Regions from separate parts of the Peribacillus sp. TH27 genome, predicted to be linked through region 1. Evidence: riboswitches for the same ligand, from Rfam matches in the RefSeq annotation. Region 1 holds a riboswitch; each other region holds the start of a gene.
The links. A riboswitch is a leader RNA that binds a small molecule or an ion and turns the genes downstream of it on or off. The one in region 1 is predicted to bind cobalamin.
Positions count from the first base shown of each region.

Region 2: it holds a riboswitch for cobalamin, as region 1 does, so the genes downstream of both, metE (5-methyltetrahydropteroyltriglutamate--homocysteine S-methyltransferase) here and JFU24_RS04020 (energy-coupling factor ABC transporter permease) in region 1, are expected to answer to the same signal.
Region 3: it holds a riboswitch for cobalamin, as region 1 does, so the genes downstream of both, JFU24_RS10235 (hypothetical protein) here and JFU24_RS04020 (energy-coupling factor ABC transporter permease) in region 1, are expected to answer to the same signal.
Region 4: it holds a riboswitch for cobalamin, as region 1 does, so the genes downstream of both, JFU24_RS17020 (ABC transporter substrate-binding protein) here and JFU24_RS04020 (energy-coupling factor ABC transporter permease) in region 1, are expected to answer to the same signal.

Region 1 is NZ_JAEKEV010000002.1:520,545-523,742, forward strand. It holds gene cobJ (precorrin-3B C(17)-methyltransferase) at 1-795, opposite strand, end outside; gene JFU24_RS04015 ((2Fe-2S) ferredoxin domain-containing protein) at 810-1,178, opposite strand; cobalamin riboswitch at 1,330-1,519, opposite strand; cobalamin riboswitch at 1,731-1,926, shown strand; gene JFU24_RS04020 (energy-coupling factor ABC transporter permease) at 2,104-2,847, shown strand; gene JFU24_RS04025 (energy-coupling factor ABC transporter substrate-binding protein) at 2,849-3,163, shown strand; gene cbiQ (cobalt ECF transporter T component CbiQ) at 3,147-3,198, shown strand, end outside.
Region 2 is NZ_JAEKEV010000002.1:2,323,917-2,327,114, reverse strand. It holds gene metE (5-methyltetrahydropteroyltriglutamate--homocysteine S-methyltransferase) at 1-1,294, opposite strand, end outside; cobalamin riboswitch at 1,450-1,640, opposite strand; gene JFU24_RS12725 (potassium channel family protein) at 1,932-2,351, shown strand; gene bcp (thioredoxin-dependent thiol peroxidase) at 2,414-2,884, shown strand; gene JFU24_RS12715 (aminopeptidase) at 2,896-3,198, shown strand, end outside.
Region 3 is NZ_JAEKEV010000002.1:1,826,559-1,829,756, forward strand. It holds gene JFU24_RS10220 (YheC/YheD family endospore coat-associated protein) at 1-843, shown strand, start outside; gene JFU24_RS10225 (YheE family protein) at 905-1,108, shown strand; gene JFU24_RS10230 (hypothetical protein) at 1,205-1,393, shown strand; gene JFU24_RS10235 (hypothetical protein) at 1,431-1,661, opposite strand; cobalamin riboswitch at 1,929-2,128, opposite strand; gene JFU24_RS10240 (MBL fold metallo-hydrolase) at 2,226-3,053, opposite strand.
Region 4 is NZ_JAEKEV010000002.1:3,253,129-3,256,326, forward strand. It holds gene JFU24_RS17010 (ABC transporter ATP-binding protein) at 1-374, shown strand, start outside; gene JFU24_RS17015 (polysaccharide deacetylase family protein) at 502-1,365, shown strand; cobalamin riboswitch at 1,453-1,629, shown strand; gene JFU24_RS17020 (ABC transporter substrate-binding protein) at 1,808-2,776, shown strand; gene JFU24_RS17025 (FecCD family ABC transporter permease) at 2,739-3,198, shown strand, end outside.

The sequences.
Region 1 (3,198 bases):
TTGATGCGGCTTCAATGGTTGCTTTTCCGAATTCAATGTATACTTTCTTTGATATCCACGTGGCGTGATGATTTTGTCATCATATAAAAAGGTAGATGAATTTCCAATAATGACGGTTGTTAGCATCCCTATATCGTGATTTAACATGTCTTTCAAATTGGTTATCACAATATCCTGACGATCGCGATAAGCACTTTTCACCAATCCGACAGGTGTTTCGGGTGAGCGGTAACGCAGTAAAATTTTCTGTGTTTCAACAATTTGCCTAGTCCGTCTACCGCTTCGAGGATTATAAAGTGCAATGACAAAGTCAGCCATTGCTGCAGCCTCCACTCTTTTGGCAATCAGATCCCAAGGCGTTAAGTGGTCACTGAGGCTGATGGTACAGGAATCATGCATGACAGGTGCACCAAGTAAAGACGCACATGAATTGATGGCAGAAATACCAGGAATGATTTCAATGGCTACTCCCGTTTCTTCTTTCCAGCCTTTTTCAATCAATACTTCATAAACCAGCCCTGCCATTCCGTATACCCCTGCATCACCACTCGAAATTACAGCCACTTTCTTTCCCAACTCCGCCTGTTTCACTGCTTCTTGTGCACGTGATACTTCTTCAGTCATACCTGTACTTATAATCGTTTGATCTGTAAGAAGGCCCTGTATGAGTTCCACATATGTTTTGTAACCAATGATGAAGTCACTTTCTTGAAGGGCTTCTACAGCACGTTTGGTAATATGTTCAAAATTCCCTGGTCCAAAGCCAACGACAAATAATTTACCGTTTGTACTCATTTAGACATCTCCTTTTACAACTTGTCTTTTGAAATTCCTGTTTGAGCTGGAAAATCTGGATTAGGAGTCATTTCTCCATTAGTAAATTGGTAAATCATCTGTGGAATGAACTTCTCATCATCGAGATTACTGACAATCTCTCGTCCAAAATCAGGTGAATCCACTCGATACCATGTCCCTTGAGGATAAGCAATCACAACGCAGGCATCCTTACACCTTCCGTTACAGCGAGTTCTAGTAGTATGAATTTTTTGATTCAGACCTTGTGAAGTAATTTCATCACGAATTGCTTGCGTTATTTCTTCGCCACCTTTTTTCATGCAACTGCTGCCGTTACAAATCAAAAGATGCGAATTTGTGCCTTTTAAGTTCCAAGTTGTCATCTTCTTCCTCCTAAATCTGAGAAAAGGCAAAATAAAAAACCTTAACTGTTAGAGTTAAGGTTTTAAAAAAACTATATGAAAAGGGAGCCTCCAGCAAGCAAAGTGAAACTCTCAAAATCCCCATAGTCCTTCTACCTTTCCCTCCGAAAAGTATCACACAATTTTAAAAGCAGGTTTCCTGGCTTACGCTTCAATTTACTTTTGTCCCTTCCCAGCTCTAGGCCAGTGGTTATCGACAATTTCATCAGCGTTACAGTAGCGGGGGTCGCATCGGATTCTCACCGATTTCCCTATTATCCCTTGCGTGTTCATACAAGAGCACTTTTAAATTGAAATATTTGGTTTTATAATAATATATTTCTAGTTAACTTTATCTATCATATAACAACTTTTTTAAAATTCAATAGTTTATTCCGACTGTTTTGAAAAGTTTAATGGTGAAAATCCAGCTTCATGCCTATCCTCACTGCGATTTTATCCTTCTCAAAAAAAATATGAATAGAGTGTAGATGGAATCATTGCTTTATGGTACAATAAACGAGAATTTTCAAAAAATTACATAAGTTTTATGGTGCTAGATTCCTCGGAATTTAGCTTAATAGGGAAGTCGGTGTAAATCCGGCGCGGTCCCGCCACTGTAAAGGGAAGTCCTAATACGTAATGAATAATCCACTGTCAAACGCGATGGGAAGGATGTATGAGGATGATGATCCAGAGCCAGGAGACCTGCCATGAAGCGTGAAACTGTTTACAACCTACGAGGATGGGTGTGCGGATCAGGCAGCTAAGCTAATATTTGTATTATGCTGCAAACTTACTGTTCATTACGCACTTCTTTCTTTTTGAGAGAAGTGCTTTTTATGTTGCCCGCCACTTCTCTTCTCAGCTTTAATCATTAAAAATAAAAGCGTTGAAAGGAGAAAAAATGAAAAAAGCCAATTGGAAAATACTTTATTTTGTCATTTTACTACTCTTCGTACCAAAGAAAGCAATGGCCATGCATATTATGGAGGGCTTCTTACCGATCGAATGGGCGATATTCTGGTGGGCTGTGACACTTCCATTTTTAATCTTGGGTTACCGTTCTATTAGGTCTAAAGTGAAGGAAAACCCAGAAACAAAAATGATGCTGGGTCTGTCTGGCGCATTCGTTTTTATTTTATCAGCCCTAAAAATCCCTTCCGTTACAGGAAGCTCTTCACACCCTACCGGCGTCGGTTTAGGTTCAATCTTGTTTGGGCCACTGGCCATGAGTGTCGTCGGTTCTATTGTTCTGTTATTTCAAGCTGTATTACTAGCTCATGGAGGACTAACTACGCTAGGAGCCAATGCCTTTTCCATGGCTGTTTGCGGGCCGTTCATTGCTTATTTTGTATTCAAAGGCGCTACTAAATTAGGTTGGTCCTTCTCTCTTGCTGTTTTCTTAGCAGCAGCTTTCGGAGATTTGGGCACCTATGTGATAACTTCTGTACAACTTGCTTTAGCTTTCCCATCGGAGGTAGGTGGATTCATGGCCTCATTCACTAAATTTTCAGGAATCTTTGCCCTTACCCAAATACCTTTAGCAATCAGTGAAGGTTTATTGACAGTCGTTGTCATGAATTTCTTGAAGAAATACAATCTAGGCGAATTGAAATTACTGCGAGTGTTATCTAAGGAGGCTCGTTAGCATGAAAAAAAGTTTATTGTTGCTTTTTCTAGTCGTCATACTTGCTATAATTCCGTTAATCACCCAACAAGGAACAGAATTTGGTGGAGCTGATGGAGTGGCGGAAGAAGCCATCACTAAAATCCAACCAGAATATAAGCCTTGGTTCAACAGTATCTGGGAGCCGCCAGGTGCAGAAACCGAAAGCTTATTGTTTGCTCTCCAAGCCGCGATTGGCGCCGGATTCATAGGATACTTCATCGGCGTTATGCGACAAAAAAATAAACAGTCCGTTCAAGAAAAGGACGAACAGGCAAAACATGTTACTCATAGATAAATACGCCTATTTCAACCGGCTAAAGCATGTACATC
Region 2 (3,198 bases), 1.8 Mb from region 1:
AAGGCAGTTTGAAAAATTCCTGTTGTTTGTGATAACGCTCTTTAAATGGCAGCTGACGGCCGGCTGTTTGACTCTTCGCCTGTTCGACACCAGTTTGGACGTCTTTATGGTTTCGCGCGTTTGAATTTGCTAACGTTTGAAGTGCTAATTTGTTAGCGGCTACTTTTTCAGCAATTGCTTCGGCACCTTGATTACAACCTTTTACTAGTAGAGTGATTTCTTCAAGCTTCTCATCAGCAAAAGCAAGGGCCTGTTGCACTTCTTTAGTAAGAGCCGTCTCATTACGAACCGTTACTGGTACATGAAGCAGGGAGCAAGAGGGTTGAAGCCAAATTTGGTCTTCGGCTACGGTTTTTGTGAGGGTATTGATCAACTGATTCTTTTTCGATAAATCGGAAAGCCATATGTTTTTCCCATCAATCACACCTGCACCGAGCACTTTGTCTTTCGGGAAGCCGAATTCTTGAAGATTACTAAGGTTTTTCCCTTTATCATGGACAAAATCAAGACCGATCCCTTGAACGTGTAATTCAATAACTTCTTGGTAGTGCTCTACCGCATCAAAGTATGTTTGTAGCATGATGTTCAAGTTTGGAGCTGCTTCATTCAATTTTTCATATAAGTAAGTAACAGTTTGCATATCATCTTTAGAAATGGATGAAACAAGGGAGGGTTCATCCATTTGCACCCACTTCACGCCTTCTTGTTCTAACTCTTGCAGAATTTGTGTGTATAAAGGCAGGAGACTAAGGATGATTCCAGGTACATCTTGCTTATTGTAGCCTTTAGACAGAGTAATAAAAGTATAAGGTCCGACTAAAACGGGCTTAGCTTCAATTCCTAGTTTTTCTTTGGCTTCGCGATAAGCAGCAAGTGGTTTATTTTCTGTCAAAGTCAGCTTCGACGGTTTTAATTCGGGAACGATATAGTGATAGTTTGTATTGAACCATTTCGTCATTTCAGAAGCAACTTCATCCTTGTTTCCGCGAGCCATAGAGTAATATACAGAAAGGGGAACAGTGCCGCCTTTATAGGCTGAATAACGCTCAGGAACAAGACCGAACATTACAGACATATCGAGCATTTGATCATATAAAGTAAAGTCATTGACAGGAATAATATCTATACCTTGGTCCTTTTGCTTTTGTAAGTTGCCTAAACGGATGGCTTCTAGCTGTGCCGTAAACTCCGATTCATCGATTTTTCCCGACCAGTAGGCTTCTAATGTGCGTTTCCATTCACGATCTTCCCCAATTCGCGGGTACCCTAAACTACTACTTTTCAATATTCCCATCCTCCTACATTCTTTTTTTAAAAAATAAAATAACAACAAAAAAAGCACCCCTAACCGTCAAAAGAGAAAGTTAGAAATGCTTAAAATAAAGGGGTATACAAAAACCCCTTAAAATTATAAGGTCCCTAACACTTCCCTATTCTCCGTAGGTTAAAACAGTGTTGTCGAAACAGGCAGGTCTCCTGACTTTAGGAATCTTATTAGCGGCAGGCCTTCCCAATCCGAAAATCAGTGGCATATTGCATAGCGCTAACATTCCTATTACAGTGGCGGGACCGTGCCGGAATTACACCGGACTTCCCTTTTAATCCTAAAAAAATTAGGAACCTATTTCCACATATGAAATTTCACAAACCCGCTGTAAATTAAACTGCAGGCAACAAATATTTATAAAATAAAAACTATTATAAAAATTTAGACAAGCTTATCATATCCCGACTAAAATGGTCAACAAGGAAAAAAGTCTCGGGAAATGGGGTCTGACCCCGCCCTATATCGACAAAACTATTGGTGCACCTAGGTTTGTTTAAGGATGTGAATGTTGGGAAATGGGGTCTGACCCCTAAATAAAGAATATATTGTTTGGACGGGGAGTATGTATAGGGGGAGTGGGTTGTTTTGAAATGAGGCGTGGGGGATGACTTTTTACATCTTGATTGCAGGGATTATTTTTTGCATGGTGATGAGCATTCGAACGTTATTTCTTGTTGAGTCGGGAGGAAAAAAGTTTTCTCTAGAGGATATGCTATGGCTCGGCAATTTATATGCGACGATATTAGTAGGTTTTGCACTGATTTATTTATTATACGAGCTTCAGAATCATTCGGTGATTCTTGATATGGGCAATCGTTTAGACGGCAGTTTTTACGAGCAACTGAAGACTTCTTTTTATTTTAGTGCAATGACAATGTTTTCAGTAGGGTATGGAGATATAGCCCCGATAGGCATGGGCAGGATGATTGCGACAATCCAGGCGTTCATTGGATACACTCTCCCGGCTGCGTTTGTGATCCGGACAGTGATTGACTTAGAACAGAAGGAAAGGAAGAATAAATGAAAGTTGTGTTTCTTTCAATTATTGGGTACGCTTACCATAATGAAAGAAATGGAGGGGTAAGAATGACTGTTAAAATTGGAGAAAAAGCACCGGATTTTCAACTTCCTGCAAACAACGGTGAAAAAGTTTCCCTATCGGATTCTAAGGGCAAACACGTTGTTTTATATTTTTATCCGAAAGACATGACGCCTGGTTGCACAACGGAGGCCTGTGATTTCCGTGACCACAATGAGCAGTTTGAGGAATTGAATGCTGTCATCATAGGGATCAGTCCAGATCCGGCGGCGCGTCATGAAAAATTTATTGAAAAATATGGGTTACCTTTTCTGCTACTAGCTGACGAAAATCAAGAGGCTGCTGAATTATATGATGTATGGAAATTAAAAAAGAACTTCGGCAAGGAATATATGGGCATTGAACGTTCAACTTTTCTGATTGATAAGGAAGGAACGATAGTTAAAGAATGGCGTAAGGTAAAAGTCAAAGGCCATGTCGAAGAAGCGCTTGAAACTCTTCGTGATCTAGAAAAATAAGGTACAGCCAGATGAAGGATAAGCGAATAACCAAGCTTGCTGAAAGGCTGATTCATCATTCCGTACAATTACAGCCAAAAGAGAGAATCTTGATACGGGGTCATATCAACATGAAACCGCTATTGAAAGAGCTGATTGATGAAACATACAGAATCGGTGCATATCCATATGTCGAACTGGAAGACGATGAAATAAGCCGACACTTGTTAAAAGGGAATGTGAAGGAACAACTTGATACCTTATCACAATGGACTTTGAGGAAATATACTGATATTGATGCGATAATAATCATCTCCAGTGAAGAAAACGATGCT
Region 3 (3,198 bases), 1.3 Mb from region 1:
AAGATGCCGCTTCCCGATATAGTTTATAACCGAATTCCCTCAAGGGGCTTCGAGGCATCAGAGGATTTTCAACGGCTTATCAACTACTTTCAAGATCATGGTATGAACCTTTTCAATCCTTGTTTTTTAGATAAATATATGATGTATGAAGCATTGATGGAAGATGGCTCCCTCACCAACCATCTTCCATCAACAATTATCCTAGGTGATTGCGATGGACTGAGGGCTTTTTTAAAATCCCACAGACATATTTACCTAAAACCATCTAAAGGAAGCCAAGGGAAAGGTATTTACACACTAATCGAGAATCCTGATGAAACTCTTCAGTTTAATAGCCTAAAACATAGTGAATCCTTCCCAAATTTCTCCTCATTTTGGGAGCATAAAAAAATGCTACTGATGAGAAGAGCCTATCTCGCCCAACGCGCGGTTATACCAAAGAAACTGAATGGACATCGTTATGATTACCGAGTTCTCGTTCATTATGAAAATGGGTTCTATAAAATTACTGGTAAGGCTGTACGGATGTCACAAACCCAGGAAATCACAACCCATACTCCAAGAGGCGGGAAACTTTTCCCTTACAAAAACTTGCAATCGAGGAATTTAAACCGGAAGTTGGCGTACATTGCTCAAAAGTGCGGTCTGATTCTTTCGAAGAAATTCGGCTTTCTCGGGGAATTCTCTATTGATATTGGCGAAGATTCAACAGGATCACTCTTCATTTACGAAGTAAACTCTAAACCCATGCAATTTGATGAAGAAGAAATTGAAGCAAGCCGACTCTTGCATTTGAAAAACCTGTTTATTGAATTAACTTTATTAAATCAAACGAGAAAATAACCTCCATCTGCCGTTTTCCATTATAATGAAATGAGAGACAGCTTATATGGAGGTTATACATATGATTACTCATTTTCAATGGGCACCATTACATAAAAATTTACCAGGTTGGAAAATTTCCTTTTACTTTAACAAGCAGGCCGTCCAAGCCTTATACCATAAAGACGGGTCCATAGAATGGACTGCCAATCCCCCTTCAGAAACAGACGAAGCTAAGCTCAAAAGCATCATACATGACTTAATGGTCTATCATGTATATGAATAAGTTAGTGCTAAACTCCTCATTTCATTCATGAGGACTTACTCAGAATAAAAAGCCCTCTTTTGCCTACACTATAAAAAAGGTTAGGAGGGATTTCTTTTGGATAAAGAAGAATTCACATTTTTGAAGGATACCGAATATGAAGGCAAGAACTCTGCTTTCTTAGACATCGACCGTTACATCAATGAAGGGCTGGCTGGCGGGAATGTTTATGCAGCTGCTGACCTTCAGAACATTGAAGAAGCCCATGATTTTTATGATGAAACCGAGCCAAACAAGAATAAATAATTAGTGTCCGGAGCCTCCTTTAGGTGGCTCCTTTTTATTAAACTGTCAACTCCTCCTTTAGACCGAACATTTCCTTATTAATTATTCCATAAGCCTTTTCAAGATTAAGTAAATACTCTACTTTTTCTTTTGAATTTTTTGCCTTCACATTAATTTCCTTGTTCAACCTTGCATGATTTTCGCTTAAAGAAATCATTTTTTCCCCAGAAAAATTATACATAATCTGAGCTTTTAAAAAATCCGTAAAGTATCTAACTGTTCCAAACATGCATTACCCCCCTTAAATTTTGTTCATAAAGAAAACTTTTCTCCTATTCCATAGAGAGACGAGATTTCCTTATGATTTTGTTAAAAAATCGACTATTATAACTGATTACATCTAAAAAAATAAAAAAACAACTTCCCGATTAGAAGTTGTTAGAGTGCAAACGAAAACATAACAAAAAACAAACATGAATTTTCCATTTTTCAAAAAATGAAAAACATGCTCTTGTCAATTCTCGCACTTAACACCTCCTATCCTCGTAGGTTTATGATGCTGTGCTAAAAATAGGCAGGTATCCTGGCTCATGATCATCGCTTTTCGAACCTTCCCATCCCCTTTTGCAGAAGACAGTGGCATTACTCGAATCGCTCTCATATACAGTTGCGGGACAGCGCCGGATTCTAACCGGACTTCCCTTTTAAGCAGATAATCTTCAATATATTATCTGCACCTTTTTCTAGACGTATTTAATTTTCAGTTTAAATGTATTAAATTATCCCTTAAATTACAATGCGTGCTTCTGAAAGGAAATTGATTAGCACCTCTTCAATTACACAAAATCACTAATTAGTATTTCGCTCCATTATCCTTATTAATCAATATCTTTTCTTTTAATATCGATGTGATAATATGCTCCGAATCCCATTCGTGGCCAGATATCTCGATGAGCGGATATTGATTCGGCAAAACAATTTGCTGGATTTCATGAACTGCCAAGCCTTGATTATGTAATCGTAAAATTTCACCACGCAGGTTTTCCAAATAGTCGAGCTTTCTTTGAAACATTTCCTTCCCATTAGGGACATGACCGGCATGACAACAAAAAACCTCTCCAAAATCATATTGAAGTAATCTATTTATGGAATCGATGATAACAGGGACAGATTCTTCCCGTAAAACAAGCTTTGTTTTCGGTGTAACGAATAGGTCACCTGAAAACAGCATGCCATTACTGTGATTCAAATACACCATATGGTCCTTAGCATGACCTGGGGTAAAGATTGGCTCCCACGTTTGGGTACGGGAATGAACAGTCCTCCCCAACGGCTCAGCTTTGAAGCCGTCTCTCCTTCCCCAAAAAGCTTTGCGATAATCAGGATATTCAGCATCCTTGGCACAAACATCAATCGACATCGGATGAATATACATGGGAACTTTTTTATGTTCCTGTATCCAGGCCGCACCGCCAGTATGGTCCTCATGATAATGCGTTAGCGCCACTAAATCGAAGTCGGCTGATTCATAGAAAGGGATAAGTTCTTCCAATAAAATTTGGGCTCCCGTATCAATCAATAGGCCGTCTGTTAAAAAAACATATACACTCATCCCCGACTTTATTCCTTCAGGGGTCCCTTGTACACAAACCACATCATTTATCGTTTTAATCTCTAGCATGGCTTCCCTCCTCATCAATTGTATAAAAATAGTTTAATATCCTATTTCCCCCTTGTTCATTACAATAAATGTAATATCCCTCCATACTTTTTACAAGCAAATAGTATTTTCCTAGCAAAGACCCGTAGTATATTTTCCGGTAGAA
Region 4 (3,198 bases), 2.7 Mb from region 1:
GTACGCTGGTATCAGACCCGGAAGTGCTCATTCTCGATGAACCGGAATCCCATCTTGATGTTCAAAAGCAGGTTGTGATTTTACAGACATTAAAGCGTTTGTCACAAGAAAAGAAAATCTCTTGTATCATAAACACGCATTACCCAAACCATGCGTTTTTCCTTGCTGACCATGTGTTAATGACAGCCAAACAAAAGCCGGTCGTTTACGGAGAAGTCCAGGAAGTCATGACAGAATCCCGGATGAAGGAATACTTCGGAATTGAAATGAAGAAGATTATTTATGAAGAAGATGAGAACTTTTTTATTGAAACGATGGTGCCGAAAGATTTAGGCATTCCGCGTGATCAAAATACTTGTCGATTTACTAGTTAAAAAAAGGCAGCCACCGGGTTGCCTTTTTTTTCGCTAAATGGAATACTTTATTATTTACTAGTTTTCTGGTACTATTATGCTAGAAAAAATTAGGAGAATGATAGTGGGAAAATACAGAGTTTTATTGATGGTAGCATTGCTGGGAATTTTAATTTTGCCTTCATGCTCACAAGGGGTTTTAGAGAATATAGGTACAAAGACGGCTGCACCGATTGCGGAAGATAACATTGAAGTGGTTGCAGCAGCGGAGAATGACGTCGGGCAGAATTCGGAGGACAGATTATATCCTGAACAGATCGATACGAGAAACTGGATAAGAGCCGAGTCCACGGTTCAACTTCCAATATTGATGTATCATAGTATTTCTGAAGGTAATAACCTTCGGGTACCAAGAGAGGAATTTCAATCACAAATGAACTGGCTTCGGGAGAATGATTACTATACATTATCCCCTAGGGAAGCATTTCTTGTTTTAACGGAAAATCGGATGCCAAGTGAAAAGTGTGTCTGGCTTACTTTTGATGATGGCTATACAGATAATTACACGGAGGCTTTTCCTATATTAAAAGAATATAATATGAAAGCTACTGTTTTTATGATCGGGAAATCTATTGAAAAAAGTCATCACCTGACGGAAGAACAAATGGTGGAGATGAGCGAGAATGGGATTTCTATTGAAAGTCATACTATCAACCATCTTGAGCTTAACCGTATGACGGTAGGGCAGCAGGAAGCTGAAATGGTACAGTCAAAGGATTTATTCGATCGTATTCTCCAACAGGACACGACAGTACTTTCATATCCTGTTGGTCGGTATAACGAGGAGAGCCTTAGGTTGTCAGAAGAAGCTGGATACAAGATGGCAGTAACCACCGAAGCTGGTGGAGCTTCAAGGGACCAAGGGATGCATGCACTGCACCGAGTTCGGATTTCACCCGGATTATCAGTCGATGGATTTGCAGCGCTGATTGAAAATGCATCACGTTATTAATTGAAGACAAGGTATTTCGGAATCAGTCTGAAAAATCATATAATAATCATTTCTTACATAGTGTATAATGAAAAGCAGTGAAAATTATATACATATGAACGATTTGGTGTCTTAATGACTTAAAAGGGAAGTTGGTGAAATACCAACGCGGTCCCGCCACTGTAAATGGGAGTTAGCGGCTGTGTACCACTGTATGTGAGATATGGGAAGGTGCCGTTGACGATGACCATTAGCCAGGAGACCTGCCAAGATTCGTACACCTGTAACCTACGCGGATGGGAAGGTGTGTGGCAGACCTTCTGAGTCCGTAATTATATTGTTGCCATACAAGCATCTTCCGTTTGACGGGAGATGCTTTTGTTTTGAAATTCGCTTCTTCACTTCAGGGTGCGTTTTCTTTAGGTGGTCGGAAATTGAATTAAAAGATTGTGGGGGATGTAAAATGAAGAAAATCTATGGTCTGATTCTAGTGATGTTACTAACTGCAGGTATGATGGTTGGTTGCAATGATACATCAAAAGAAGGAACGAAAGAAAAGCAACAAACGAATCATACTGAAAACCAAGCTTTCCCGATTACGATAAAAGATGCAACGGGTGAAAAAGTAACGATAGAAGAACAACCAAAGAAAATTGTTACATTGATACCAAGTAATACAGAAGTGGTCTTTGCACTTGGTTTGGGTAAAAAGGTTGTTGGTGTATCCGACAATGATAATTACCCGGAAGAAACGAAAGAAATTGAAAAAGTTGGCGGAATGGAAATGAACACGGAGTTAATCGTTTCCTTAAAGCCTGATCTTGTTCTTGCTCATGCATCCAGTGCCCATAATTCGAATGAGGGATTGCAGCAGCTTAAGGATGCTGGAATAGATGTCCTTGTAGTCAATGATGCACAAAGCTTTGACGAAGTGTATGAGTCTATTGATATGATTGGACAGGCAACGGGAGAACATGATAAGGCAAAAGAAATCGTTGCGAATATGAAAATGAAACTGAAGAAAATTCAGGAAAAAGCTAAATCCGTTAAGGATGAGGAAAGAAAAACCGTTCTAGTAGAGGTTTCGCCATCACCGGATATTTATACACCTGGAAAAAATACATTCATGAATGAAATGCTTAACATAATTTCAGCGAAAAATGCAGCAGCCGAATTGGACGGGTGGGCGAAAATTGACGAAGAGTCTATGATTGCTGCAAATCCGGATGTCATTATTACAACATATGGTTATTATACAAAAGATCCAATCAGTGAAGTGACGGGCCGAAAAGGATGGGAAGATGTAGCTGCTGTTAAGGATGGTCAAGTCTTTGATGTCCATTCTGACTTAGTGACCCGTTCTGGTCCACGCTTAATAGAGGGAGTAGAGGAACTTGCCAAATCAGTCTATCCGAACCTATTTGACAACTAAGTGGGCGTTTGCTTATTTGATTGCGTTATTGTTTTTGCTTTTCGCAATGACGATTGGCATTTCCTTTGGTTCGGTGTCAGTACCGATTCCCGCGCTTATACAAATTATCGGCAAGGAATTTTTTCATTTACCAATCTCAGTTGAGCCAGATGTGATGCTGACGAATATCGTAATGAACATCCGCCTGCCACGTGTATTACTTGCAGGTTTGGTTGGGGCTTCGCTTGCGATTGCCGGGGCAGCCTTTCAGGGACTGCTCAGGAACCCGCTTGCTGACCCCTACACATTAGGGATTTCATCAGGAGCATCAGTAGGCGCTGTATTGACATTGTTTTTGAATATATCATTGCCGTTGATCGGTTTATATACCCTACCGGCGTTAAGTATTATGTTTTCATTGCTTACGATTTTCTGTGTGCTAA